DNA from 3 places in the Ruegeria lacuscaerulensis genome. Region 1 is predicted to be linked to each of the others. Evidence: riboswitches for the same ligand, from Rfam matches in the RefSeq annotation. Region 1 holds a riboswitch; each other region holds the start of a gene.
The links. Region 1 has a riboswitch for cobalamin ahead of GOV79_RS05860 (DUF1636 family protein). Riboswitches for the same ligand answer to the same signal wherever they lie in the genome.
Positions count from the first base shown of each region.

Region 2: it holds a riboswitch for cobalamin, as region 1 does, so the genes downstream of both, GOV79_RS12245 (DUF1636 family protein) here and GOV79_RS05860 (DUF1636 family protein) in region 1, are expected to answer to the same signal.
Region 3: it holds a riboswitch for cobalamin, as region 1 does, so the genes downstream of both, GOV79_RS18635 (hypothetical protein) here and GOV79_RS05860 (DUF1636 family protein) in region 1, are expected to answer to the same signal.

Region 1 covers NZ_WQGP01000002.1:467,258-477,089, reverse strand. The annotation lists gene GOV79_RS05895 (cobalt-precorrin-6A reductase) at 1-82, shown strand, start outside; gene cobJ (precorrin-3B C(17)-methyltransferase) at 55-807, opposite strand; gene GOV79_RS05885 (precorrin-2 C(20)-methyltransferase) at 804-1,529, opposite strand; gene GOV79_RS05880 (precorrin-8X methylmutase) at 1,526-2,155, opposite strand; gene GOV79_RS05875 (ferredoxin-like domain-containing protein) at 2,155-3,276, opposite strand; gene cobN (cobaltochelatase subunit CobN) at 3,273-6,566, opposite strand; gene cobW (cobalamin biosynthesis protein CobW) at 6,570-7,625, opposite strand; gene GOV79_RS05860 (DUF1636 family protein) at 7,627-8,001, opposite strand; cobalamin riboswitch at 8,087-8,294, opposite strand; gene GOV79_RS05855 (NAD(P)-dependent oxidoreductase) at 8,441-9,397, shown strand; tRNA gene GOV79_RS05850 (tRNA-Cys) at 9,441-9,514, opposite strand; gene GOV79_RS05845 (protein-L-isoaspartate O-methyltransferase family protein) at 9,740-9,832, shown strand, end outside.
Region 2 covers NZ_WQGP01000005.1:277,443-287,274, reverse strand. The annotation lists gene GOV79_RS12255 (acetate/propionate family kinase) at 1-811, opposite strand, end outside; gene GOV79_RS12250 (bifunctional enoyl-CoA hydratase/phosphate acetyltransferase) at 804-2,198, opposite strand; cobalamin riboswitch at 2,436-2,635, shown strand; gene GOV79_RS12245 (DUF1636 family protein) at 2,738-3,082, shown strand; gene GOV79_RS12240 (ABC transporter ATP-binding protein) at 3,079-3,885, shown strand; gene GOV79_RS12235 (ABC transporter substrate-binding protein) at 3,882-4,829, shown strand; gene GOV79_RS12230 (FecCD family ABC transporter permease) at 4,831-5,844, shown strand; gene GOV79_RS12225 (ferredoxin-type protein NapF) at 6,050-6,565, shown strand; gene GOV79_RS12220 (chaperone NapD) at 6,562-6,855, shown strand; gene napA (nitrate reductase catalytic subunit NapA) at 6,852-9,344, shown strand; gene napG (ferredoxin-type protein NapG) at 9,372-9,832, shown strand, end outside.
Region 3 covers NZ_WQGP01000010.1:46,596-56,427, forward strand. The annotation lists gene GOV79_RS18610 (SRPBCC family protein) at 1-337, opposite strand, end outside; gene nudC (NAD(+) diphosphatase) at 378-1,358, opposite strand; gene GOV79_RS18620 (bifunctional 2',3'-cyclic-nucleotide 2'-phosphodiesterase/3'-nucleotidase) at 1,539-3,380, shown strand; RNA gene ffs (signal recognition particle sRNA small type) at 3,420-3,518, shown strand; gene GOV79_RS18630 (alpha/beta hydrolase family protein) at 3,513-4,391, opposite strand; cobalamin riboswitch at 4,528-4,748, shown strand; gene GOV79_RS18635 (hypothetical protein) at 4,833-5,240, shown strand; gene GOV79_RS18640 (protein-tyrosine phosphatase family protein) at 5,243-5,740, opposite strand; gene GOV79_RS18645 (DNA polymerase III subunit gamma/tau) at 5,879-7,630, shown strand; gene GOV79_RS18650 (YbaB/EbfC family nucleoid-associated protein) at 7,846-8,190, shown strand; gene recR (recombination mediator RecR) at 8,255-8,848, shown strand; gene GOV79_RS18660 (lactoylglutathione lyase family protein) at 8,919-9,416, opposite strand; gene GOV79_RS18665 (hypothetical protein) at 9,614-9,832, shown strand, end outside.

The DNA.
Region 1 (9,832 bases):
CCTGCCGCAGCGGGTCGAATTGTCGAGCGTTGCTCAGGTTCTGGACTGGCTGGCTCATTCTGGCGTGAACCTCGGCGTGTAGACGATGGGCGCGCCGTCGCGTTCGATCACGCGGGTGCGGGACGAGCCGACGATGACCACCGTCTGCATATCTGCCATCTCGGGTGTGGCCTCGGCCAGTGTCGAAATCCGAATGGCCTCATCCGCGCGGGATACGGCGCGGGCGAACAGGATCAGCCGTTCGGGTTCGCATTCTTCGCGCAGGATTTCCAGCGTCTTTACAAAGCCCTCGGGGCGGGACTTCGAGCGCGGATTGTAAAACGCCATTGAGAAATCCGCCTGCGCGGCCAGCCGCAGACGCTTTTCGATTAATGACCATGGCTTGAGGTTGTCACTCAGGTTGATGGCGCAGAAATCATGCCCCATTGGCGCGCCCGCACGGGCCGAGGCCGCCAACATCGCCGTGATCCCCGGCAGCACATCAATCTGGATATTGCGCCACTCGGACGGGCCATCTTCTAGCGCCTCAAACACAGCCGCCGCCATCGCAAACACGCCGGGATCGCCCGAGGACACAACGACCACGCGTTTGCCCTCAGCCGCCATTTGCAGCGCGTGCTGCGAGCGGTCGATCTCGACGCGGTTGTCACTGGAGTGCAGTGTCAGGCCGGGGCGCTCGGCCACGCGGGCCACGTAGGGAATATAGCCGACCACATCTGTGGCCTCGGCCAAAGCGGCAGTCACCTCGGGCGTCACCAGCGCATCAGCCCCTGGTCCAAGACCGGCGATCTTGACCCAGCCGCTCATGGCCTGCGCCCCTGACCGTGCACGATGATGATCGAGAAATAGGGTGTGACCTTTTCACAAGCCTCAGACAGTTTCGTCACCGTCTGGTTCGGCATTTGCGCAAATTCCACGATCCACGCGCGGTCATAGAGGCCCGCCGTTTTCAGCGCGCGTTTCACCTTGTCGATATTGCGCCCGATCTTCATCACGACCAGCGCGTCTGTCTGTGCCATGCGCTGCGCCAGATCGTCCTCGGGCAGAGTACCCACCAGTACGGTCAGCACGTCATCACCCCAGGTGATCGGGTCTCCGGTCGCTGTCCACGCGCCCGACATGCCGGTGATGGCAGGCACGACTTCGACATCAGATTCGTCGCGCAACCGGTTGTAAAGATGCATGAAAGAGCCGTAGAAAAACGGATCGCCCTCGCACAAGACCACCACGTCTTCGCCCTGTTCGGACAGAGCCTTCAGATGCGCGGCGCAGTCTTCGTAAAACGCCGAGAGCAGCTCGTTATAGCGCGGATCGCTCACTGGGATCTCGGTTGTGACCGGGTACTCCATCGGGAATTCGACGGCATCTTCGGGTATCATCCCATTGACGATCTTGCGCGCCTGTCCACTGCGGCCGGGCTTGCGGAAAAACGCCACATGACGCGCGTTGCGCAATAGGCGGTCGGCCCGGACGCTCATCAGGTCGGGATCGCCGGGGCCGAGGCCCACGCCATAGATTGTGCCGCTCATTCCGCGCGGCTCGCGATGGCGTTGATGGCGGCGACGGTGATGGCGCTGCCGCCCAGGCGGCCCTTGACGATGCAGGAGGGCACTGGCTGTGCCTCCCACAGGGCGTCTTTGGATTCGACCGCGCCGACAAAGCCCACGGGGCAGCCGATGATGGCGGCGGGGCGTGGGCAGTCGGGGTCTTCCAGCATGTTCAGCAGATGGAACAGCGCAGTAGGTGCGTTGCCAATGGCGACAACGGCGCCTTCCAGATGTGGGCGCCACAGCTCCAGCGCGGCAGCCGAACGCGTGTTGCTCATCTCGGCGGCCAAGGGGCGCACACGTTCGTCATGCAGGGTGCAAATCACCTCATTGTCAGCGGGCAGACGGAACCGGGTCACGCCCTCGCTGACCATGCGCGCATCGCACAGGATGGGTGCGCCGGCTTCCATTGCAGTGCGGGCGGCGGCCACAAAACCGGGCGAGAAATGCACGAACTCTTCCAGCCCCACCATGCCGGCGGCGTGGATCATGCGGACGGCGACCTGTTCCTCGTCGGCGTCGAACCGGGCAAGATCAGCCTCGGTCCGGATGGTGGCAAAGCTTTCCTTATAGATCGCAGCGCCATCGGTTTCATAAGTATAGGGCATCAGGTGAAGTCCATATTCATCAGTGTTTCTTCGGTCAGGCCGGTCTGGCAGGGCTCATCCCCCGCGCGGCCCTGTTTGACAAGATCAAATCGTCCGGCATTGCCTATCAGCGTCACATCGGCCAGGCTCATGCGCGCGCATCCTTTGGCGCAGCCCGAGACATGCAGGCTGCCATTGATACGCGCGGCAAGCAGGCGCGCGATGTCGCGGGTTTCCACCTGCGCCTGCGGGCAATATGGCGCGCCGGGGCAGGCGTCGGTCGTCATAAGCGGGTTGGTGCCATCTGTGACAAAGGCTGGGGCGGGTATCGCCGCCCCGACTTCCAACAGGATCAAGCGCCATGGGGTGACACGCAGCGCCTCGGCCCCGCTTTGCGCGATCAGGTCTTTCAGAGCGCGTGCAGGCAATTGTCCGAAGGCCGCACCATAGAGCGTCCCCTGATCGCAAGCACCGGGTTGCAGCGGCGCGCCAACTGGTCCCGGAGCCACGCCCTGCCACTCCGGCGGCAAGTCCGCGACCACGCGGGCCATGCGACGGCACTCGGGCGTGTAGGTTTCGGCGAACCATGCGGCCAGGGCGATCAGTTGGTCGATGGCCTCGGATTCTGGGACCAGACGTCCGGTCTTGGCCCCATCGGCGCGCAGGATCAGGCCATTCGGGGCGGTTTCCAGCCGGATATCGGCGGAGTCGCCCGCCAGCAGGCGCTGAGGTCCGGTGTCGATGGCAAAGCCGAACTTGGCGGGCAGGGCGGGTAGTTCGGCCAGCCGGTCAATAAGCTCTTGCGCCAGCCGAGCGGTCAGGTCTCCGGCTTGGTACAGAGGTGAGACCAGAATGTTGCGGCGCACCTCGATCCCCGGCTCTGCATCCAGCAGGTTCAGCGCGGCCAGTTCGGCCAACATGGGCTGATGATCGCCCTCAGCCACGCCCCGCAGCTGCAGGTTGGCGCGGTTGGTCAGGTCGATGGTGCCATTGCCGAAGCGTTCCGCCAGATCGCACAGACCCATGGTCTGCTCAGCTGTCAGACGGGCCAGCCGCGGCCGCACCCGGACCACCAGCCCATCGCCCGACATCATCGGACGGTGCGCGCCGGGGCACCAGCCCTGGACGATGGGAGCGCTCATCCCAGCCCCTCCAGATCGGCGCGAATCGAGTTGCGGCGTGTGTTCCAAAGCCCCGCCTCAAGCAAAGCGCGGAACCGGTCCTGCATGGCCTGATGCGCTTTAGGGTTGGCCTCGGCCAGAAAGGCGTCGACCTCAGCGTCGCCCAGCGTGGCATCGTGGTAAAGGTCGAAAAGGTGCGGCGCGACTGTGCCAGATAGATGCGCGAATGAGGCCATGTGATCCAGCGTCGCGGCGATCTCGGCCGCGCCCCGGAACCCGTGGCGTTGCATCCCGGCGATCCAGCCGGGGTTGGCAGCGCGGGCGTGGACCACGCGGCTGATTTCCTCGGGCAGGGTCCGCGCGCGCGGGGTGTCGGGGTTGGTGTTGTCCAGATGATACAGCTGCGCCGAGCCGCCTGTGATTTTTTTGGCGGCGGCAAATCCGGCTTCATGCGTGGCGTAATCATTGGCCAGTAGCAGGTCGGTCTCGGTCAAATCCTGCAGGTGGACGAAACTGTCGGCGTTGGCGACGCGCTGGGTGATGCCGTCTTTGTCCTGCGCGACATGCTCGCCTTCCAAGGCATAAGAGCTGGCGTCCAGCCATGCCGCACCTGCCTGCACGCGCGCCTCGTCGGTGTAAATTTCGGACAATTGTGTCATGTTCACGCCATAGCTGCCGGGGGCTGGGCCATAGACGCGGGCGGCGGGTTCCTGACCGGCATAGGGGTTCCAGTCGGCCGCCTCATCGCGCGCCGACAAGGCCCGGATCGCCTGACCGTATAGCGCCGATAGCGTCGGAAAAACGTCGCGGAACAGGCCCGAGACCCGCAGCGTCACATCCAGACGCGGGCGGCTGAGGTCGGTGATGGGCAGAACCTCGATGCCTGAGACCCGCTCTGACCCCTTGTCCCAGACGGGTTTGACGCCCAGCAGGTGCAGCGCCATGGCGAATTCCTCACCCGCCGTGCGCATAGTGGCCGAGCCCCAGAGGTCAACGATCAGCCCTTTGGGATAGTCGCCTTCCTCTTGCAGGTGACGCCGCACCAGTTCTTCGGCCAGTTTCACGCCTTGGCTATAAGCCGCGCGCGTGGGCACGGATCGCGGGTCGGTGGTATAGAGGTTCCGTCCGGTAGGCAGTACGTCCGAGCGGCCACGATAGGGCGAACCGGATGGCCCGGCCTCGATCCGCTTTCCGGCTAGTGCGTCGATTAGGGCGTTGCGTTCAGACTGGGCGGAAGGCGCGGGGTCGAAATTGCCGGTCACTTCTGGCACCCGGCCAAATATGTGCAGCCCGTCGCCGAACTGGCTTTCCTTGATGTCACAGACAAAGCGGTCGATGCGGGTGATCGCCTCGGCGGTGCAGGTGGCCTGATCCAGACCCAGATCGCTTTCCAGCCCGATGGCCTGAGCCTCATTCCGGATATCCTCTTGCAAACGGTCGCGGCGCTTGGGGTCCAGACCATCGGCGTTCGAGAATTCGTCCAGCAGAGACTCCAGCCGTACCATCCGATCCGGTGTACCGCTTTCTTTCAAAGCGGGCGGGATGTGGCCCAGCGTGACCGCGCCGATCCGGCGCTTGGCTTGCGCCGCCTCGCCGGGGTCATTGACGATGAAGGGGTAGATCACTGGCAGGTCGCGGATCAGCGCCTCGGGCCAGCAACCGGCTGATAGCGCCACGGATTTGCCGGGCAGCCATTCCAACGTGCCATGGGCTCCGATGTGGATCAGCGCATCGGCATTCAAGCTTTTACGCAGCCAAAGGTAAAAGGCGACATAGCTGTGGCGCGGGGTGCGCGACAGGTCATGATAGTCGTCATCGCGTAACTCGGGCGTGCCGCGTTCAGGTTGCAAGGCGACCAGAGCCTTGCCCCGACGCAGGGCGGTGAAGTGAAAGGCACCATCGGTGTAAGCGGGGTCATCCTCGGGAGCGCCCCAAACCGTATGCAAGTCGGTGCGCAGCTGTTCGGGCAGGTCCGCAAGCGCGGCCTGATACTCGGCCAGCGGCCATGCGATCCGGGCGTTCAGCAGCGTATCAGCGATTGGTTTGGCAGGGGCGGTATCATAGCCCCCGGCTTGCAGGTCGGACAGCATCGCCTCAGCCGAGGCCAGCGCGTCGAGGCCCACCGCATGGGCCATCTGCCAGTCTTTGCCGGGATAGGTGGACAGAACCAGCGCGGGCACCTGATCGGATTTGGGTTTGCCTTGCAAGTTCAGCCAGCCGGTCACACGGTCAAGGATGGCCTCGATCCGTTCCTCCTCGACCCGGTGGGCAAAGCGGGAATATTCCAGATGCGGGTCGCGTTTGCCCGGTTCCTTAAACGAGGCGATGCCCGCTGAAATACGCCCGTCCACCTCGGGCAGCACCACATGCATGGCGAGGTCGGCGGGGGAGAGGCCGCGTTCCGCCTCGGCCCACGCCTTGCGGCGCGAAGTGGCCAGTGCGACCTGGAAGACGGGCACATTTGCAGCGTCCAAAGGCGAGGTACCCGACGCGCCTTTGCCCGAGAAGGACGTGGCGTTGATGATCGCGGACGGGGCCAGCGATACGATGGTGTCGCGCAGCCAGTCGGCGGCGGATGGCGCTTTCAGGGAAGGGGCGAACAGGCCCACGGCCTGAAAGCCGCGCGCGCGCAGGCTACGGATCAGGGCGGCCACGGGGGCTGTGTCGGCCGAGGTCAGGTAAGCGCGGTAGAAACTGACCACGACGCGTTTTGAGTCACCGGAAAACGCCTGTTCCGCCGGAATCACTCCGCGATCGGGGCACCATGCGCCGCAGTCGGGCAGGGATTTAGCCCCCATCACCGGACCCGCATAGAGCCCCGCTGCCAGTGCCATCTGTGCCAAAGCGGCTTGTGCTGCAACCTCGCCGCCGGTGTCACAAAGATGCGCTAAGCGGCGCAGGGTGGAGACGGGCAGGGTGGAATACTCATCCAGTCGCGTATCCTCGCGCCCGTCGGCGGGCAGCACGGCCACAGCAATCCCTTTGGTCTGCGCAAGCGATAGAACCTGCTGCAGTCCGTAGGACCAATAGGGCACTCCGCCGATCAGACGGATCAGGATGCCTTTAGCGTCCTCCAACGTCTGTTCCACATAGGTGTCAACGGACAGAGGGTGTTTCAGCGCCGTCAGATTGGCCAGTCGCAGGGTCGGCATCCGACCGTCAGGCCCGCCACCGCGATGCCAGCCTGCCGCGAAAGCACCAAGGTCGCTGTCCGAGAACGACAGCACCACCAAATCCGCCGGGCTCTGGCCCAGATCGGTTGGGGTTTCGGATTCCTCTAACCCGTGGTTTTCGCGGAAGACGACGTGCATGGTTTACTCGGCAGCCTCGGTGACGCCCACGAGGATGTCGCGGATTTCAGCCTCTTTGATGTCGTCATGCTCGGCAATCACCACCAGACGCGAACGGCGCTCTTCGCCGGGCTGCCACGGACGGTCGTACTGATGACGCACGCGCGCGCCCACAGCCTGAACTAGAAGGCGCATTGGCTTGCCCTTAACAGCGGCATAGCCCTTGACGCGCAGGATGTTCAGTTCTTTGGCAAGACGTTCGATTTTCGCGACCAGATCGGCCGGGTCGGTCTGTTCCGGCAGCTCGACGATGATGCTTTCGAAATCGTCATGTTCATGATCGTGATGACCGTCATGATGCGAAGGCCGCGCCTCCATGTCATCCTCGGCGGCAGCCTCAAGACCCAGCACGACGCGCACGTCCACCACACCTTCGGCCACTTCGACCACGGGCAGAGGACGCGGGGCCTCGGCGGCGATAATCTCTTTGGCTTTGGCGACACCTTCGGGGCCGGCCAGATCAGGCTTGGTCAGAAGGATGATATCGGCGCAGGAGATCTGATCTTCGAACACTTCGGACAGAGGGGTTTCATGGTCGATGGAATCGTCGGCCATGCGCTGGGCATCCACTGCCTCGACATTCGGCGCGAACCGACCAGCGGCCACCGCCTCGGCATCGGCCAGCGCGATCACGCCATCCACGGTAATTTTCGAGCGGATATCGGGCCAGTCGAACGCTTTCAGAAGCGGTTTCGGCAGCGCAAGGCCCGAGGTTTCGATCAGGATATGCTCGGGGCGCGGCTCCAGCGCCATCAGCGCCTCGATCGTGGGGATGAAATCATCGGCCACGGTGCAGCAAATGCAGCCATTGGCCAGTTCCATGATGTTTTCCGCCGGGCAATCGGGAATGGCGCAGGACTTCAGGATATCGCCATCCACGCCGACATCGCCGAATTCATTAACCACAACGGCCAGACGCTTGCCCTGCGGGTTCTGCATCAGGTGCCGCACCAGCGTGGTTTTACCCGAGCCCAGAAAGCCGGTGATCACAGTAACGGGGAGTTTTTCGAGGGTGGACATGTCAGGCTCCAATCGGGGGAATGCGCGAGGCGCAGTTTTTGCGGAAATGTTCGGGGCGCTCGCGCCATTTGACCAAGCCGTCTTCGGTGGCCAGATACTTGGTCGCGCCGTCGACGATCACGTCGACATGATCGACCTCGTTCAGGTTCTCATAAACAAAGGTCCAGCGCTCGGGTCCGCCGCGCAGAACGATGGAACAGCCCTGATCGCAATTCGACAGGCACTCGACGGCTCTCAGCGTTACGCCTTCGGGCAGATCGGCCTGTTCCAGCGCCTTGTGCAACAACGTGCCGGGGCGGTCTGCGTCATCTTCAACAGGTAGGCCGCGGCGGCAGGTGGTGCAAACCAGCAGCTCGACCGGAGCGGTCTCGGTCATGTCTCTCATCCCCCCAAATCCTCATCGTGGGGGACGGGGTTTCAAGCGGGTCGCATTTGACCCGACACCGGAACACCCCGTCCGGTTTCAATCGCGGGTGCTGGCAGGTCTCCCGGCTTGCGGATGTCAGGGCAATTGCCCTGTCGGATGTCCCGCCTTCCCGGCCTGTTTGGCCAGTGGCTTGGGCACCCTCTCCGGTCACGGTCGCGGGGGCGGCTGCGTTTGGCGGATGATCCGTTGACGCATTCCCTTTTCATCCTCGTGAAGAGGACACCAACGGATCGGACATGCGGCACCGGGCAGGGGCTTGTCAAGCGAGTCGCAAGCATCTGTGAAGCAACGGTGGAAAAGCGACCTGTAAGCGTCGCTGGGCGGCATGACGAAGCCCGCAACCCCGTGCTGCCATGACCGAAACGGCGCAAACAGGGAGACGTGTCGCATGAGAGTGGGCTTTATCGGACTGGGCAATGTGGGCGGCAAACTGTCCGGGTCTTTGCTGCGCAACGGGATCGACCTGACGGTACACGATCTGAACCCTGATCTGGTCGCGGGCTTCGTGGCGCAGGGGGCCAAGGCCGCCGAAAGCCCGGCCCAGCTGATGCGCGATTGCGACGCGGTGATCACCTGTCTGCCATCGCCTGCTGCCTCGGACGCCGTGATGCAGGAGATGCTGCCCGAGGTCGGCCCCGGCAAGATCTGGATGGAGATGTCCACCACCGACGAGGCCGAGGTCAAGCGGCTGGGTGCGCAGGTCATCGAACGCGGAGGGGCGGCAGTAGACTGCCCTGTCTCGGGCGGGTGCCATAGGGCGGCGACGGGCAATATCTCGATCTTCGCGGGCTGCGACCGCGCGACGTTCGAACGTATCCTACCCTTTCTGACCACGATGGGCCGCCGCGTGCTGCACACGGGCGAGTTGGGCTCGGCCTCGGTGCTTAAGGTGCTGACCAACTACCTGGCGACGGCAAACCTGATTACCTGCGCCGAAGCGCTCGTGACCGCCAAGGCCGCCGGGATGGACTTGAACACGACTTATGAGGCGATCAAGATTTCATCAGGTACTTCGTTTGTGCATGAGACCGAAAGCCAGGTGATCCTGAACGGATCACGCGACATTTCCTTTACGATGGACCTTGTGAAAAAGGATATCGGGCTGTTTCAGGACGTCGCTGACCGCGCCGGTGTACCGCTGGAGATCAACCCGGTCATGATCCAGATTTTCGAGGACGGAATTGCCCGCTATGGCGAGCGTGAATTGTCTCCCAACATCATCCGACGTCTGGAGGATGCAACCGGTCTAGACATCACAGCCTCCGGTTTTCCGCCCGAGATGGAGGACGACGAACCGGAAGAGCCCGGATACGAGGTCATCCCTCAGGGGCGTGGGGCTGAATGACGCAAGCCGCGCGTCAGTGGAATAATCTGTTTTGTAGAGAGAGTGGAGGCGAGTACCGGAATCGAACCGGTGTACACGGATTTGCAATCCGCTGCGTCACCACTCCGCCAACTCGCCTTTTCAAGTAAAATCAAATACTTGCTGTGGTGTGACAGGCGTTTTAACAGCTTTCTTCTGGGGCGTCCAGAGGGTTGCGGCGAAAATTCAGCAAGCGCAGGCGTGCCATATCGGAAACAGGTTCACTTTCTTGTTCTGCAAAAAAGTTTCGATGCCTGAGCCGTTGCCGGTTTTATCCGGATATGGCACAAGCCCAGCATCCAAGGGAATAGAACGAGCGATCCAATGACAGATTTTGCAGCCCGGCGCCGCACTATGGTCGATACGCAAATCCGGCCTTCTGATGTCACGAAATTTCCGATTATCGATGCGATGCTT
Region 2 (9,832 bases), on a different contig from region 1:
CGGATTTGCGATACAGAATCTCGGCAATCTCATCCGCCGACAGGCCTTCCTGCTGCATCATGTAAAGCACAACACCAGGGTCAAGCTGCCCGCTACGCGTTCCCATTGGCAACCCGTCCAGCGCCGAGAACCCCATAGTCGAGGCCACCGCCCGACCACCCGAAACCGCACACATCGAGGCCCCGTTACCCAGATGCGCAATAACCACGCGCCCGTCGTACAAGCCCGGCGCGATCTCTTTCAGCTTTTGCGTTATGTAGTCGTAGCTGAGCCCGTGAAACCCGTACCGTCGTACGCCTTTGTTATAGTAGCTCTGCGGCAGGGCGAAGGTGTCGTTGACCCAAGGGTGTGTCCGATGGAACGCCGTGTCAAAGCAGGCGATCTGCGCCGTGTCCGGGAAGGCCGCGCTGGCTGCGCGTATCCCTGCAAGACTATAGGGCTGATGCAGCGGCGCGAAAGGTATGAACCCAGACAACGTCTCGACAACCGAGGCGTCAATGCGCACCGGCTCGGAATAAACAGTGCCCCCGTGGACGACGCGGTGCCCGATGGCACGTACATGGATGTCCGGCAGGTATTCCCGCGCCATTTCCAGAAAGGCGTGGATCGCCTCGTCATGGCTTTTGGTGTTGGTCAAAGGACGGTCGATCGAGCGTCCTCCAGCGGATTGGGCCAGCAAACGTGGTGCGTCGCCCAAACGTTCGATCTGGCCACGCCAGCGCATACTGGGGCGATTGCCCTCAACCAGCTCATAAAGCGCGAATTTCAGGGAAGAAGACCCGGCGTTCAGCGCCACAACATGATCAGCCATGGATTTTACCCTTGTTTGCATGCGCATGAAGCGCGGCTACAGCACAGGATGCCAATCGCGAGGCATCATCATCGGATCGTGACGTCAAAATGATGGGAACGACCGCACCGATCACGACCCCTGCCGCCTCGGCATGAGAGATGAAGGTCAACTGTTTTGCCACCATATTCCCGGCCTCAATATTAGGCGCGACCAGAATATCGGCAGCACCGGCAACCTCTGACGTGATCCCTTTGGTACGGGCGGCGTTCAGATCAACCGCATTGTCCATCGCCAGCGGCCCATCGACCAACCCGCCGGTGATCTGACCGCGCTCGGCCATTTTCGACAGCAAGGCCGCATCGACCGATGACGGCATATGCGGGTTGATCGTCTCAACCGCCGACAACACGCCGACCTTGGGCTGTTCGATTCCCAAAGAATGTGCCAGGTGAATCGCGTTTTGCACGATATCCGCCTTGGTTTCCAAATCAGGCGCAATATTCACCGCCGCATCCGTCACCATGATCGGGCGCGACATGCCCGGAACATCCATTACGAACACATGTGACAGTCGCCGCCCTGTGCGCAGCCCTTTTTCACGACGCAAAACCGCGTGCAGCAACTCATCGGTATGCAGATACCCCTTCATCAGGGTCTGCGCGCGTCCGTCGACTACAAGATCCACGGCACGGTGCGCGGCGATGCCGTGGCTGCGGGCCTCGACAATTTCGATGCCAGACAAGTCGGCCCCCAGCTCAGCGCCAGCAGCGGCGATTTTATCGGGGTTCCCGACGAGGATCGGCGAAATAATATGATTGGCATGCCCCAGCAACGCGCCGCTCAGAGAGTTGGGCTCTTCTGGCGCAACAACGGCGGTTGGCATCGGCTCTAGTGGGCGCGCTTTTTCCAACAGCGCGTCGAAATGGCGGTGCCGCTGCACGATCAGGCCAGGGACCTCGACCGAGTCGAACTCCATATGCGTCGAAGGCGGTGTGACCTGAACGGTGCCGCTGAGAACCAGTGCATTGTCAACGACCCGTCGCACTTCGGCTGAGCAGAGCAGATCACCATCGTCGCGCTTTTCCTCAACAGCGACAAAGGCAGTCAGTTCTTCACCCGCAAGCACCGGGAGGTGGAAGGCCAAATCCGCGCGGCGAGTCTGCGTTCCGGCGCCGGGCATGTAGTTTCCCAGCACGGCTGCGACCAGACCGGCGGGCCACAGCGCGGGTGCGACGGCTTCGGCAAGGCCGTCGCCATCCCCGTCATAGGTTGCCAGATGCAGCGGATTGTGATCGCCCGAGGCCGAGGCAAAAGCATAAAGGTCGTCAACCGTGCACAAGCGGGTCAGTTGTGCCGCGTCGCCAACCTTGAGCTGCTCGAAGGTTTTATTTTCCTGGATTTTCATAGCGTGCCAACTTTGGTTTTTCGGACGTCTTACCGACTTGGGTCGCGGGTTTAATTGATGCAGGTCAGTTCGGGGTCACAATAGTACCTCCAGCACCCTTGAGCCCGCAAAACGTAGCCTCGGCTTTCAAATTTTGCTGCGTCGCAGCATAACTGATTGCCCACTGAGCAGCAATATCCTTTGCGCTGTCTTCACCGGAACGTTGCGGAATCCATATTGACCCATGCTCTGATCTGAGGCAGTGACGCTACGATGGTTCCCGATGCTGCACGCGCGGGATGAAAAGGGAATACGGTAAGGTGCAGACCAAATCCGTAACTGCCCCCGCAACTGTAGGCGGTGAGCGACGCCAATATCCCACTGGCCGGATCAGGTCGGGAAGGGTGGCCAAGCACAGACCCGCGAGTCAGGAGACCTGCCATCTCAAACGCAACCAAACCGGGGCGGGGTGTCCTGGAAAGAGGCTCAATGTCACATCGACCCGATGTCATCAGAACCGTTCCTCTCCCTGCCCGTCTGGCATGCAGGTGGGGCGGAGCATGACGGATCATGTGGTGCTGATCTGCACGACCTGCCAAGGGGCAGAGGCGGCGCTATCGATTGCCGAGGCCCTGCGCGAGCGCCTGCCCGAGGGCTACGGCACACGGATGATCGAGTGTATGGCCGGCTGCGATCACCCACTGACCGTTGGATTTCAGGCGGGTGCGAAGGCACAATATCTGTTTGGCGAAATTCAAACCTCGGCCGATATCGACGCTTTGGCCGCTTTCGCGCGGCAATACCAAAACAGTTCCACAGGTTGGACCAAGGCAACGGATCGCCCCGAGGCGCTGTTGCACAAGACCTTGTCGCGGATGCCGCCCTTGGCGACGGAGGCCACATGACCGAACATGCGTTCCTTCAGGTCAACGGCGTCGGTTATCACGCCTATCACGGCGAAGTTCTGCTTCAGGACATCACCTTTGCGCTTCACGAAGGCGCGGTTCTGGCCATCGCCGGGCCCAACGGCGCGGGCAAGACAACGCTGATGAACCTTCTATGCGGGTCCGAGCATCCTTCTGACGGCAATGTATTGTTCAAGGGGCGAAATTTGCGCAGCATGTCGGCGACCGAGCGTGCGCGGATGATCGCTGTTGTCAGCCAGCAGGAATATCCCGACGGGCGGCTCTCCTTGCGCGAGTATGTAGCGCTGGGACAGATCCCGATCCGGTCCGACCGCTCGGCCGAGGCCCATGCCGCCGATCTTGCGCGAATTTTGGACCTGACCAGCCTGAACGATCTGGCCGACAAGCGCATGGCGGTTCTGTCGGGCGGGGAACGGCAGCGCGCCCATATCGCGCGGGCATTGGCACAAAACCCGGCACTGCTGTTTCTGGACGAGCCCACCAACCATCTGGACCCGGACGCCAAGGGGCGGATGTTGTCACTGGTGGCCGGGCTGGGGATCACAGTGGTGATGATCGTCCACGATCTGGTCATGATCCCGGAATTTGCGACGCATGTCGCGCTGATGAAATCCACCCGTCTTACCGGGTTCGGACCTGTGGCCGACGTGCTGACCACCGACCGCGTGCGTGACACGTTCGGTGTCGATTACCTGTTTTTCCAGCACGAGGGCCGCTTGATCCCGGCGCTAGACATCCGAAAAACCTCAGTTTCCAATCCAGTTAGGAGCATTTCCGAATGAAACACATCTTGTCCGTGGCGCTGGTTACAGCCATGGCGGGCGGTGCCGCCGCGCATGAAGTTACCGTCAACAATTGCGGCGAACCGCTGGTGTTTGAAACCCAGCCCGAGCGTCTGGTCGTGCATGACATGAACATGACCGACATGGCCTTTGCACTGGGTCTACAAGACAAGATCGTCGGCCTGACCGGGATTACCGGCTGGTACAAAACCAGCCCCGAGTTCGACTCGCTGCGCGGCGATATCCCGGAACTGGCCCCGAAATATCCGACGGTCGAGAACCTGGTGGCCGTTGAACCCGACCTGTTCTTTGCCGGTTGGTACTACGGAATGCGGCCCGGCGGTGATGTGACACCGGAAACGCTGGCGCCCTTCGGGATCAAGACTATGATCCTGTCGGAAAGCTGCGTTCACCTGCATAAGGACCGCCCAAAGGCCAGCATGGACCTGCTGTTTGACGATGTCCTGCGTCTGGGCAAGGTCATGCATGTTGAAGACAAGGCCGAAGCGTTGGTTTCAAGCTGGAAAGACGAGCTGGCCGCGATTGAGGCGAAAACCGCCGATCTGCCGAAACCGCGCGTGTTCCTGCTGGACGGGCCCGCTGATGCGCCCTTCACCGCCGGAAAATACGCCATCCCTGATGCGATGATTGCCGCTGCGGGCGGTCAGAACGTGACCCATGACATGGATACAAGCTGGGGCCGAAGCTCTTGGGAGGCCGTCGCCGCCGCGAACCCCGAGTTCCTGGTGCTGTTGGACTATCAAACCGGAAATGGCGCGGTGGATACGTTCAAATTCCTGCAAGAGCACCCGGTGATGTCGCAAACCGATGCGGTCAAAAACGAGCGCTGGATCGGTCTGCGGTACGAAGAACTAACGCCGGGACCCGCGAACATTCAGGCGATCTCGAAAATGGCACAGGCCATGCATAAGGGCCTGAACTAATTTGGGCCGTCTGGGGCTGACACTTTTGGTGGGGGCGGTCATTCTGGCCGCCCTTCTTCTGGTTTCAACAATCTACGGAACCACATCCATCCCTCTGTCCGATACATTCAAGGCCATATTGCTGGGCACAGGCCTTGTGGATGGAGACGTGTCGCCCCTGCACCGTATCGTCTTTGACCTGCGCCTGCCCCGCGCGCTGTTTGCGGCCGTGATCGGCGCTGGTTTGGGGATTGTCGGCGTTGTCTTGCAGACAACCACTCGGAACGATCTGGCCGACCCGTTTCTGTTCGGGCTGTCTTCGGGCGCTGCAGCGGGTGCTGTGTTCGTCATCACCGTAACCGGGGACATTCTGGGGTTCTGGACCTTGCCGCTGGCGGCGTTTTGCGGAGGGCTGGTGGCCTCTGGCATCGTGCTGGCTTTGGTACACGGATTGCGGACGAGCGCGCCTGAGAAATTGATTCTAGCCGGGCTTGCGGTGTCCTTCCTGTTCTCAGCCCTAACCAATTACCTGATTTTCGCAGGCGACAACCGTGCTGCCCATTCCGTCATCTTCTGGATGCTTGGCGGTTTGGGTCTGGCGCGATGGGAAACCTTCCCGCTGGTCTGCGCCGGGCTGGCGCTTATTCTGGCCTATGCCCTCTATCGTAGCCGCTGGCTGGATGCGCTGCTGACCGGAGATGTCACGGCAACAACACTGGGCGTTCCGGTTCAGTCGCTACGGTTCAAAATGTTCTTTGTTGCAGCACTCGCGACCGCCGTTTTTGTGTCGGTCGCCGGAGTGATCGGCTTTGTTGGCCTGATGGTTCCACATATTGCGCGCGGCATCGCTGGTCCTTTGCACAATCACCTTGTCCCGACGGCAGCCGTGGTTGGCGCGGTGCTGTTGACCGGGTCCGATATCCTCAGCCGCCTGATGCTTGCCCCGCAAGAACTGCCGGTCGGAATTGTGACGACCTCACTGGGGTCGATTTTCGTTTTCATTCTGCTGCTCAGAACGGCGAAGCCCAAAAGATAAATTGGCTTGTCTTTGTCAGTCCCGACGCTTGCCGGGCTGTCAGCGCACCTGCAACAATTTGACAAAACAGATTTTTTGCATGCATATTTTTTTAAGTTCCATGCAAAAACTGCCAAGAAATTGATCAATATCAAATCCGGCGCTGAACGAAGCCGTTAATCGGGAATAGCGACGAACAGAATCTAGCAAAGCCAGGTCTTTGAGAATGGGCCAAGTGACTACCCGGCGCGCCTTCCTGAGCGCGAGATTTCACGATGAGGACGGTGTGACAGCCAGACCTCCGGGATCGGTCGGGCCTGACTTTCTGAAGCACTGCACGAAATGCGGCGATTGCGCCTCGGCTTGTCCTGAGGACGTGATTGCAATCGCTGCGGACGGCTTTCCTGTTTTTCAACCCTCAGACAATCCTTGCACTTTTTGCGGTGACTGCGCCAATGCCTGCCCAACCCCTGCTTTGGATATCGACCTTGTGTCCAACTGGCCCTGGCGTGCCGCGCTGAAGCTGGACTCCTGCCTGTCGATGAATGGCGTCAGTTGCCGCCTCTGTCAGGACAATTGCGAAGAAAGCGCGATCCGGTTCTCGCTGCAAACCGGTGGTCGGGCCAAACCGACACTGGATGTGGCGGCCTGCACCGGCTGCGGGCTCTGCCCTACCGTTTGCCCGGCGGATGCCATCTCGCTGGACCACACCCCTCAACTCAAAATGGAAGCTGTGCAATGAACATCTGCGGTTGCCTTGCCCATGTCGCGCCCGACTACGCTACGGCTGCGGCGCAATCCATGAGCGATACACCGGGTGTGGAAATCCACGCCCAGACCGAAGACGGCCGTTTCGTCGTCGTGGTCGAAGATACCCCTGAACGCCTTGCGTCCGAGACCATCATGGATCTGCACCAGATCCCCGGGGTCGTGTCTCTGACGTTGACCTATCACCATTTCGAGGACCTTGCAGAGACCCGCCCGCGTCCCGATGCCCTAAGCCAAACCACCAGCCGGAGGCTCACGCTATGACACATTCTGAATCACGCCGGACATTCCTCAAGGCCACTGCGGCCACAGCCACGGCCTCGGCCGCCGGTATTCCGCTGGCCACAGGCGCGGCCGACGCTCAGGCGGCGACACCGGATATCCGCTGGGACAAGGCCGCGTGCCGGTTCTGCGGAACGGGCTGTTCCGTTCTGGTTGGCACCAAGGAAGGCCGCGTTGTGGCCACTCAGGGCGACCCGGACGCGCCGGTGAACCGCGGCCTGAACTGTATCAAGGGCTATTTCCTGTCCAAGATCATGTATGGCAAAGACCGCCTGACCACTCCGTTGCTGCGCAAGACCAATGGCGAATACGACAAGAATGGCGAGTTCGAACCGGTCAGCTGGGACGAAGCCTTTGATGTCATGGCCGCTAAGTGGAAAGAGGCGCTGGCCAAGAAAGGCCCGACCAGCGTGGGCATGTTCGGCTCGGGTCAGTGGACGGTCTGGGAAGGCTATGCCGCCGCCAAGCTGATGAAAGCGGGCTTCCGCTCCAACAACATCGACCCCAACGCGCGCCATTGTATGGCTTCTGCTGTTGTTGGGTTCATGCGGACCTTCGGCATAGATGAGCCGATGGGCTGCTACGACGATTTCGAGCACGCAGACACATTCGTTCTGTGGGGTTCCAATATGGCCGAAATGCACCCCATCCTGTGGTCGCGCCTGACAGACACGCGTTTGACCAAACCGGGCAGCGAAGTTCATGTTCTGTCAACATTTGAACATCGTTCTTTCGAATTGGCGGACAATGGCATCGTGTTCAACCCACAGACCGATTTGGCGATCCTGAACTACATCGCCAACTACATCATTCAGAATGGCGCGGTGAACGAAGACTTCGTCAAAAAGCACGTAAACATCACCAAGACGGCAACCGATATCGGTTACGGCCTGCGCGACGAAAACCAACTTCAGCAAGACGCGGAAAACCCGAACTCGGGCAAAATGGAACCCATCAGCTTCGAAGAATATGCCAAAGCTGTTGAGCCTTACACTTTGGAATATGTATCTGAACTCTCAGGTGTTCCCGCTGACAAGCTTGAGAAACTTGCGAAACAATATGCGGATCCGAACCGGAAAGTCATGAGCCTTTGGACCATGGGTTTCAACCAGCATACGCGCGGTTCGTGGGTGAACTCGCTGATGTACAACGTCCACCTTTTGGTTGGCAAGATTTCCGAACCCGGCAACTCGCCCTTCTCGCTGACCGGCCAACCATCTGCCTGCGGCACCGCCCGAGAGGTTGGCACATTTGCCCATCGCCTGCCCGCGGACATGGTTGTCGCGAATGACGAGCACCGCGAGATTTGCGAAACCGCATGGAAAATTCCCGAAGGTACAATCCCGCCAAAACCTGGCTTCCACGCTGTTTTGCAACACCGAATGCTGAAAGACGGTGTGCTGAACGCGTATTGGGTTCAATGCAACAACAACATGCAAGCCGCCCCGAATATCAATGAGGAAGGGTACCCCGGTTATCGCAATCCTGAAAACTTCATCACAGTTTCAGATCCCTATCCAACCGTCACCGCAGTTTCAGCTGACCTGATCCTGCCAACGGCTATGTGGGTCGAGAAAGAAGGCGCATATGGAAACGCCGAGCGCCGCACTCAGTTCTGGCATCAACAGGTTAAAGCCCCGGGCGAGGCTAAGTCCGACCTTTGGCAGCTGATGGAATTCTCGAAACGCTTCACCGTAGAAGAAGTTTGGGGCGAAGAGCTGCTGGCCAAGATGCCAGAGCATCGCGGCAAGACGATGTTCGAGGTTCTGTTCCAGAACGGGAATGTGGACAAATACCCGCTTTCTGAAACCGCCGAAGGTTTCGACAATGACGAAGCAAAGCATTTTGGGTTTTACGTGCAGAAAGGATTGTTCGAAGAATACGCCGAATTCGGGCGCGGCCATGGGCACGATCTGGCACCTTTCGAAATGTACCATCAGGCACGCGGTATGCGTTGGCCGGTCGTGGACGGTAAAGAAACGCTTTATCGTTTCCGCGAGGGCTATGACCCCTATGTGCCCGAAGGGGCCGACGTGAAATTCTATGGCCACAAGGACGGCAAGGCCAAAATTATCTTCGCGCCTTACGAACCTGCTGCTGAAGAGCCGGACAATGAATACGACTTGTGGCTCTGTACTGGTCGGGTTCTGGAACACTGGCATTCGGGTTCGATGACCCGCCGGGTTCCGGAATTGCACCGCGCCTTCCCATCAGCTGTTGTTTTCATGCACCCCGACGACGCCCGGGATCGCGGTCTGCGGCGCGGTCAGGAAATTGTTTTGTCCACTCGCAGGGGCGAGGTGACCAGCCGGGTCGAAACCCGCGGGCGCAACAAGGTGCCACGTGGGCTGGTCTTCATGCCTTGGTTTGACGAGCACCAACTGACTAACAAACTGACGCTGGATGCAACCTGCCCGCTGTCGAAGGAAACCGACTACAAGAAATGCGCCTGTAAGGTCGAGCGCGCGTAAGAGACTGGCAAGGTAAAGGTAAGACCCATGTCTGGTGTTGGCTCTCCCCTCTCGCCGCGGCGGCGCCGGTTCCTGCAGGACTCGGCGCGCGCCGCTGGCGGCTGCGTGGCGGCCGGGTCCTTGTTGGCCTGGCTGGCACGCGACGCGCGGGCTTTGCCGGCCGAGGCCTTGCGTCCCCCCGGTGCCTTGCCGGAACAAGACTTCCTGTCCGCCTGTATCCGTTGCGGCCTGTGCGTGCGGGACTGCCCCTATGACACGCTGAAACTTGCCGAGCTTGGCGTCGATGCCGTCGCCACCGGCACACCCTATTTCACCGCTCGCGACGTGCCTTGCGAGATGTGTGACAACATTCCCTGTGTCGCCGCCTGCCCCACTGGGGCGCTGGACCCCTCGCTGGACAACATCGACGACGCCGACATGGGGGTGGCCGTTCTGGTCGATCAGGAAAACTGCTTGAACTTCCTGGGGCTGCGGTGCGACGTCTGCTA
Region 3 (9,832 bases), on a different contig from region 1:
CCGTCAGCGTTACATCCACGCTTAACCGGGTACGGCGTTGGGACAGAGCCAGAAGATCAACCTCAGTGACACCGCCGACCCCTTTGCCGATTGCCTCGAACCGCATTTGCGCGGGCGGGTCGCTGTGTGCCATTGTTATCTCAACATGGCGTGGCTTGCCCCGCAGGGTGAAGTCGGCCTGCCATTTGGTGCCCGGCACCACCCCCATGTGGCCGGACAGCCGCCGCACCTCGATCCCGCGGCGCATGGCCATACGTTCGAACCGTTCGAAATCGGCGACCATTTCGAAAACGGCGTTGATCGGTGCCTGAATATCTTCCTGTACTGTGAACTGCATTCCGACCTTTAGTTCGTTGATCTATTGCGTTTCTATTTCGTCAGTCCAGCGTATCTGCAAGCCAGTTCTGCAACAGGAAATGTGCAATGGCCCCTTTGCGGGCAGGTTTCAGAACCGGGTGCTCACCGGCAAAGGCCTGCATCATCTCGGACTTGCTGACCCACATGGCATCTTCAATTTCAACGGGATCAATCGAGATGTCACGCGACAGCGCCTGGCCCGCGCAACCAAACATCAAAGAGGCCGGGAAGGGCCAGGGCTGGCTGGACAGATAGGTGACAGCGCCGACGGGCACGCCCGCCTCTTCGAACACTTCGCGGCGCACAGCAGCTTCGAGCGTTTCGCCGGGTTCGACAAAACCCGCCAGCAGCGAATACATCCCCTCGGGCCAACCCGGAGACCGCCCCATCAGGACAGAGTCCCCATTGGTGATCAGCATGATCACCACCGGGTCCGTGCGCGGAAAGTGCTGGCCGCTACACGTGGGGCAGCTTCGTTGCCATCCGGCCTGCGTCATCGCGCTGGCCGCGCCACAGCGGGCGCAGAATTTATGGGTTTCGTGCCAGCCGATCACCGCCTTGGCGGTTGCCGCAAGCTCGGCATCACGCGGGGACAACCACGTCATGATCCGGCGCAGTTCGGCAAATACGAACCCGTCTGGCAGGTCAGGATGCTGCTGTTCCGAGCCATCCACGAAACCACCTACTTCGGACAAATCCTGCCCGTCAGGCTCCCAATTCGAGATATCGGCAGCAAAGACCGGGACACCATCCGACAGGCCCAGAAAAATCAGCCCATCCGCAACTCCGCCCGGTCCGTTTTCGACCAGCGCATGAGACACCGGGATCAGACCCAAACGATCCGAAGCCTCACCCTGCACAAGGGGTTTGCCGCGCCATATCAGCAGGCATTTGGCATCCGGGTCCGCCACCAGACCAGCCAGCGCATCGGCATCGCCCCGAATATGCGCCGCACGGTCCAGCCCTGATCCGCCGAACGTCACAAACTCTGCATTCTTCATTGCATGCCCCCCAGATTGTGCGCATAGGGCTGCCACGATGGTTCTGGGGTTGCAATGGGTATTCATGGAACTCCGAAAAAACACCCGCTGCCGCTGAAAGACCGCAGGTCCGCCTTGAAAATTGCACGCATCACTCTTTTTGTTGAAAATGATTAATATAAAACTGCCTAAAGTAGAGTAGTGTCGACTTTTCCTTCCTATCAAACCGTCCAACTGCGGATTCTGGCCACGTCCGATCTGCATATGAACCTGACGGCATATGATTATTACACTGACAGGTCCGAACTGACGATTGGCCTGACCCGGACCGCAGACCTGATCCGCAAGGCCCGAAGCGAGGTACAGGACGGGTTGGTTCTGCTGGTAGACAATGGCGACTCGGTCCAGGGCACGCCGCTGGGCGACTGGGCCGTGGCTCAACACCCCGAGCGCCATGTTCTTATGCAGGCCTTCGACCTTCTGGGCTATGATGCCATAGGGCTGGGTAATCACGATTATGGCTTTGGTCTGGACGTGTTGGACCGGATCATGCGGCAGGCCCCCTGCCCTGTTCTGTGCAGCAATGCCCACAAATCCTCCAGCCCGCAGGTCTGGCAGGAGCACACGATTGTCAGGCGTCAGGTCGAAATCCAAGGGCACGCGCACGAGCTTGCAATCGGCATATTCTCGGTCCTGCCACCCCAGACCGCAAAATGGGAGGCGCACAAGCTGGCAGGTGCAGTTCAGATCGGCGACATCCTTGACTGTGCGCGCCGCAAAGTCGCTGAACTGCACGAACTGGGCTGCGATATCGTTGTGGCGCTGGCGCATACGGGGTTCGGTCCGGCGCAAGACACGCCCGGCATGGAAAACGCGTTGGTACCGTTGGCCGCCATCGACGGGATCGACGCCATTGCGGGCGGGCATTCCCATATGGTTTTTCCCAGCCCTGAACAAGAATACAGCGGCTATATCGACGTTGATCGCGGGCTGGTGCACAGCACCCCCGTCGTGATGCCCGGTGCGGCGGGGTCATATCTGGGCGTCATCGACCTGACCCTCGGCACATCACTGGACGACCGATGGCAGGTATTTCATGGACACGCGCAGGTGCGTTCGGTTTCGACAGAGGCGTCAGATGAAGACGCCGCACTGACGCAGCTACTTGCCAACGGCCACGCCGAGACGCGGCGGCGGGTGGCCGAACCTGTGGGACAGGTACAGCAGCACATGCACAGCTATTTCAGCTTTTGCGGCTATGACCGGGGCTTGGCTTTCGTGGCCGCCGCTCAAACCCTCGCGTTGCGACCTTTTCTAAAGGATACGGACTATCGGGACTGCCCAATCCTGTCTGCCGTGTCCCCGTCGAAATTCGGCGGGCGTGCCGGGCCTCGGTTCTTTACCGACGTCCCGGCCGGGGAAATCTGCCTGCGCCATGTGACGGACTTGAACGTTTTTCCCGATGAGATGATGGCTGTCGCCGTCACCGGTTCGCAAATCGAAGACTGGCTGGAAATGTCCGCAGGCGTCTTTAACAGGATGATCCCCGGCCAACGATGCGATCTGCTGGCCTCGGACCGCGCAGGGCATAATTTTGACGTCCTGCATGGGCTGACATACCGGATCGACCTTAGCCAGCCCGCTCGGTTTGGCGCAGATGGGGCACTTTTGCACCCATCGGCCCGCCGCGTCCGCGAGATTCGTTTCGAAGGCCAACCCTTGGATGCAGAGCAGACCTTTGTGGTGGCGTTGAATAATTACCGCGCAAATGGCGGTGGGCACTTCCCCTTTGCCGGGCGGGCGACGCGCGTTCCGCTGCCGATTCTGCCCCTACAAGATCTGGTCAAAAACTACGTGACTGCCGGGCCTCATTCCGGCACCGTGTTCGAGCGTCCGTTTCGTCTGTCCCCTGTGGCCGGGGCGTTGGCGGTTCTGCGTACAGGCCACAAGGCCTGGCAGCATCTGGACGACATCTCGGAATTTGCACCAAACATCGCCGGAGAGGACGAGGCCGGTTTTCTGATGATCCATTTGACGCTCTGACGGGTTGTCATTTGCCGCGCACTTGCCTATATCGCGTGCTGAGAGGTTGGCGCGGGCGAGCGCCTCGCCAACCTGGTCAGGTCCGGAAGGAAGCAGCCACAACGAGCCCCGCTTGGGTCGATGTCCAACCTCTCACTTATCTCCCACATGATCCTGGGCAATAAGCTGCGGCCAGACCGCTGCGTTGCGACGGGCGAACACGCCTATATGCCCGATCTCTTTCACCCCGAAATCTGACGGAGACAACAGCCGACGCCGCGCATGCGGGCCACAAAGCTCAGCCAGACGCCACACCGCTTTGGGGGGCACCACCTGATCGTCGTCGAATGCGATCAGATCGACCGGCACTCCCTGCCCGGCCCAGCGCGCCTCGGGCAGGGTCTTGCCCAAATCGGGCAGGTAGTTCGTCGGTGCCGTGCACCATCTACGCCACTGCCAGTAGACCCGCGCGGGCAAGTCAGCCCCAAAGCCCAAAGCCCTGCCCGGCAAATACCCCGCCGCTTTGACAACCAGCGGCGCATGGCCATACCAGAACAACCCCGCCAGTGCCTTGTACGGCCACGGGTGATCAGACAGAGTGACCAGCCCGGAGCAAACACAGATCATGCGGTCAATCTGCGCGATATCCGGTTGAACCGGGCCCAACATTCCGCCAACGGAATGGCCGATGCTCCATTGTTCCGCGTCCGGGAAGCGTCTGCGCATTTCCGCGCGGGCGGCGGGCATGTCGACCAGCGCCCAGTCCGCCATAGTTACCTGCGAGTCCTGCAATCGGCCGGTCAGCGAATGGCCGAAATCCCGATAGTCATAGGTCAGACAAGCCATACCCTGCTCGGCCGCCAGCCAATGGGCAAAATGCTGATAATAGTCGCGGGGCACGCCGGTCGCTGCATGGATCACCACAACTGTCTTGGGAGGCAGAGCAGGCAGATAGAGCCGCCCCGACAGCATCGCCGGACCGGACGGAAACTGGACATCTTCGGTCAAAACAGAATGCGTATTGTCCAACATCGCCCGCGCCTCATATTCTAAACTGTTTAGTTCACCCGCGCAGTCGGCCCTGTTCCGTCATCAGAGTCAAGCCGTGGGGAAATTGACCCAACGTCGCGCCGGTATTCAATGGCGCTTGACTCGAAGCCCGCTCAACCGCTAGCGATGGCGTGATGGTTCTCGTCCCCGGTCACGGGGCGGGATGAAAAGGGAACACGGTGCGATCCTGCCCGGCATTGCCGGAACGGATCAAGGCCGAGACTGCCCCCGCAACTGTAAGCGGTGAGCAATGCCGAGATACCACTGGCCAACAGGCTGGGAAGGTCGGCAAAGCCACGACCCGCAAGTCAGGAGACCTGCCATCGAACGAAAACCGAAACTCGGGCGGGGTGTCCGGGACAGGTCGTCAGCACGCTGTCACACCTGATCCATGCCCCTCGTCCAGCGCGCGGAGGGCGCATCATGATCTGGAAGACCAAGACCCACGAATTCACCGCGACGGTATGCCAAAAAACCGGCGCCCCCTGCCCGGCACTGGCCCGAATGGCACGCGCCCTGACGGATGCAATGGCCACGGCCCGTCCGGCAACAACCGATGCGTTCGAGATCGAAGGCAGCAGCGACTTGACCCATTGCGCCGAAGGGTGCTCGGCCCGGTTTCGCGCCCAACCCGATCAGATCCGGGTGTTCTGCGGTGTGGCCGCCGACACTCCGGCCGAGCGGCTGGATCGCTATGCGGATATGTTGTTCGGAGCAGATTTCACCGCCCACGCAGCCAGCCTTTTGCCGACACCGCCCTGCGCGATGATGGAAGTGGTTACCACGGCGCCCCAGCCAGCCGCGCCGACCGAACACCAGCTTTCAGCCTGAATTCAGCTGCCCGTCCGGGCCGCCGAAGTGGCCCAGACCATCTGCGCCTCGGTCTCGACGGCGCAGGGACGTACTGTCCGTAGCATCTGCAAAGCGGTATCTGCGGGCAGTCCGCTATCCGTCATCAACCGCAAAGCAACCATACCTGATCGCCCGCAGCCGCCCCGACAATGGACCAAAATGCCTCCATCGCCGGACAGAAACGCACGGGCGCGCTGGCTGACATCTGGCCAAATGGCCTGTATCCGCGCATCCGGCGCACCAAAATCCTGGACCGGCAGGTGAGCCCATTCGACCCCGAGCCGCTCCAGATCGACACCGAACGCCGCCGCTCCCAGGTTTTTCATCTCAGAGCTTGTGGTCATTGAAATCACCAGATCCGGTCGCCAGTCCTGCACCGTCTTCAGATCGGCCGCATAGGCACCTCCCGCGCCGGGCAGCGGAGATATCCCCAGACGACCCGGCCCCAGTCGCAGGGAATAGATGGCGAAATTATCCATGGCACGTTCCGATCAATCTGCGCCGATGATGTATCGCCTGCGTCCTTGCTTGCAAATCGAATTTCCTGCGCTGCTGCTGTGGACGTGGGCGGCAGGGGTCACTACGCTGCATCGGACTCCGAATCCGACAGAGCAGATATGACCGACACGCCCAGCCCCGCCTATCAGGTTCTTGCCCGCAAATACCGCCCGGAAACCTTCGCCGATCTAGTCGGTCAGGACGCCATGGTACGCACGCTGAAAAACGCGTTCGAGGCGGATCGAATTGCGCAAGCCTTTATCATGACCGGCATTCGCGGCACCGGCAAAACCACCACGGCCCGAATCATCGCCAAGGGTATGAACTGCATCGGCCCCGATGGCGAGGGCAAGCCGACCACCGAACCCTGCGGCCAGTGCGAACATTGTGTGGCCATTATGGAGGGCCGCCATGTGGACGTGATGGAGATGGACGCCGCCAGCCGCACCGGCGTCAATGATATTCGCGAGATCATCGACAGCGTCCGCTACCGCGCGGCCTCGGCCCGCTACAAGATCTACATCATCGACGAGGTCCACATGCTGTCGACCAGCGCCTTCAACGCGCTGCTCAAGACGCTTGAGGAACCACCCGAGCATGTGAAATTCATCTTTGCTACCACCGAGATTCGCAAAGTACCCGTGACGGTTCTGTCGCGTTGCCAGCGGTTCGACCTGCGCCGGATCGAACCCGAAGACATGATCGGCTTGCTGCGCCGCATTGCCGAGGCCGAAGGTGCGCAAATCGCCGAGGACGCGTTGGCGTTGATCACCCGCGCGGCGGAAGGCTCGGCGCGGGATGCGACCTCTCTGCTGGATCAGGCGATTTCACACGGTGCCGGGGAAACCAGCGCCGATCAGGTGCGTGCGATGCTGGGTTTAGCCGACCGTGGCCGAGTGCTGGACCTGATGGACATGATCCTGCGCGGCGACGCCGCCGGGGCGCTTACTGAGCTTGGCGCGCAATATGCCGAAGGCGCCGACCCGCTGGCCGTGCTACGCGATCTGGCCGAGATCACCCATTGGGTCTCGGTCGTGAAAATCACGCCGGATGCCGCCGAAGACCCGACCGTGTCCCCCGACGAACGCGCGCGCGGTCAGCAAATGGCAGAGGCCCTGCCGATGCGCGTCCTGACCCGTATGTGGCAGATGTTATTGAAGGCTCTGGAAGAGGTCTCAGCCGCCCCCAACGCCATGATGGCCGCCGAGATGGCCGTGATCCGCCTGACCCATGTTGCCGACCTGCCCAGCCCGGAAGAGTTGATCAAACGTTTGCAAGACTCCCCGCCTCCGTCACCCAATGGCGGACCCGGCGGCGGAATGACCGCCCCAACGCACGCCGTGCAGGCCCCCTTGGCCTCTGCCTATGCGCCACCCGTCCGCGGCGGAGCAGGTGCACCGACGGCGGCACTGGCGCAGGATGTGCAGACGGCTCTGGCCCGCTACTCGACCTTCGAACATGTGGTCGAACTGATCCGCACCAACCGGGATGTGAAACTGCTGGTCGAGGTCGAAAACGGTGTCCGGCTGGTTTCGTACCAACCCGGACGGATCGAATTCACACCGACGGACTCGGCCCCAACCGACCTGGCCGCTCGCATGGGTACCGCACTGCAACGCTGGACCGGCAATCGGTGGGCGGTGACGATTGTCGCCAACGGTAAGGCAGCAACCATCGCCGAAATCCGCGACGCCGCCGATCTGGCGTTGAAAGCCGAGGCGGAACAGCACCCGCTGGTGCAGGCGGTGCTGGCTCAATTCCCCAAAGCCAAGATCAAACGCATCGAAACCCCCGAAGAACGCGCCGCCAAGGTCGAAACCGAGGCCCTGCCCGAGGTCGAAGACGAATGGGACCCGTTCGAAGAGGACTAACCCTCCCGCGCCCGCCACGGGCCATCGGCTGACGCCGATACCCCTGAGCGACCTTGGGCCCGGCAGAGCGCGGGCGTTGCCCGCGCTCTGCCGGGCCCAACGGGAGGAGAGGTCTTGCAAAAGACCGCGACGACGGGCGGGAGGGCACTGCCCCCTTGTGCCGCACGGGCGCTATCCGTATCTAGGCGACAAACCGATTCGCAGGAGAAAAAGTAATGCTCAAAGGACTCGGCGGTCTGGGCGATATGGCCAAGATGATGAAATCCGCGCAGGATCTGCAGACCAAGATGACCGACATGCAGGAAGAACTCAACAATCTGATGGTTGTCGGCGAATCCGGTGCAGGTCTGGTCAAAGCCACTGCCACCGCCAAGGGCGAACTCAAAGGTCTGGACATCGACCCCTCGATCTTCAACGGCGACGATAAGGAAGTCGTAGAAGACCTGATCCTCGCCGCCATCAAGGACGCACAGACCAAAGCCGCTGAACGCGCGCAGGCAGAGATGGCCAAGCTGACCGAAAGCATGGGTCTGCCCGCAGACATCAAGCTGCCGTTCTGATACACACTCCTGACGACCCAAAGGCCGGGCCCGCAAACTCGGCCCTTTTGCAGGAGCACACGCGTTGAGTTCGAACAGCGACATCGACAATCTGATCGACCTGATGGCCAAACTGCCGGGGCTTGGGCCCCGCTCGGCCCGTCGCGCGGTGCTGCACCTGATCCGCAAACGTGCGCTGCTGCTGACACCCCTGTCGGACGCCATGCAGCAGGTCGCCATCACCGCCCGCGAATGCTTGAACTGCGGCAACGTGGGCACCATGGACATCTGTGACATCTGCGACGCCGAGGCCCGCGCCACCGGAGAGCTGTGCGTAGTCGAAGACGTAGCCGACCTCTGGGCGATGGAACGCGCAGGCGTGTTCAAAGGCCGCTATCACGTGCTGGGCGGGACACTCTCGGCACTGGACGGCGTCGGCCCGGACGAACTGCGCATCCCGCGCCTCAAGGACCGGGTCACGGCCGAAGGAATCACCGAAGTCATCCTCGCCCTGAACGTCACCGTAGACGGCCAGACCACAGCCCACTACATAGCCGATCAGTTGGAGGGGCAGGTCCGCCTGACCTCACTGGCCCAGGGCGTGCCGATTGGGGGCGAGCTGGACTATCTGGATGACGGGACGATTACGGCAGCACTGAGGGCACGAAAAGAGCTCTGAACTAAGCAAAACGGCAGCATCCGGAACGCTATGGCCCCTTCCGGCCACACACAAGCTTCGGTCTCATATGTCAGGTGTAAGCCCCCGACGAGTAGGTCAATTCGTAGGAATGGCTATAAATCTCGAAGACAATGCCAAAGGGGTCTTCGACATAGACCATACGGTAGGGCTTCTCACCGGGATAATAGTATCGAATTGGCATCCGCTGCTTGCCACCCGCTGCAACGATTTTTTCCACCAAGCCTTCGACATCCGGGTCTTGGACGCAAAAATGGAACGTACCATTCTGGCGAAAGTCGATATTGTTTTCCGGTACATAATTCCCGTCAAACTCGAAAAGCTCGAACCCAATGCGATCAGCAGTCGCGAGATGTGCAATACGTAGTTTTTTCCATTCCGGGCCAAACACATCGGTACACATGACACCGATATCCGTATCGTCCTCTACTACATCGGTCGGCGGCATGATCACGTAGAAACCAAGGACTTCGGAGTAGAACTGTACAGCCTCGTCAACGTTTGGGACAGACAATCCGATGTGAGAGAATGTTCTTGGATGTTGCGGCATAGCTCGCTCCTTGTTTTGTGAGACGAAAACTATTGTGCGACAGCCAAGTTTCAAGCGTTCCCTTGGCAAGGCAAAGCCGGGTTCCGCCATGCACATAGGTGTTCCTTCGCGGCGACATCAGTCAAGAATGGCCTTTGCCTGCCGCACGCGGCGTGTACTATGGCTTTGACCTTGTCCATTTGATTTTGGGAACTGTAATGAAACGCCTTTTTGCTGTCGTACTTGCCGCCTTTACAGCCACTACTGCGTTTTCGCAGCAGCTAATCGACAAAGGCTTTGTCGAGGGTTGGAACATCATGATGGATCCAGCGCTTGGCAATGGGTGCTTGATACAGACGATCTATCAAGACCTCTCGGTCGTGCGTATCGGCTATGATGCGTTGGACAATCGCGGGTATTTTGCCGTCTACAACAAG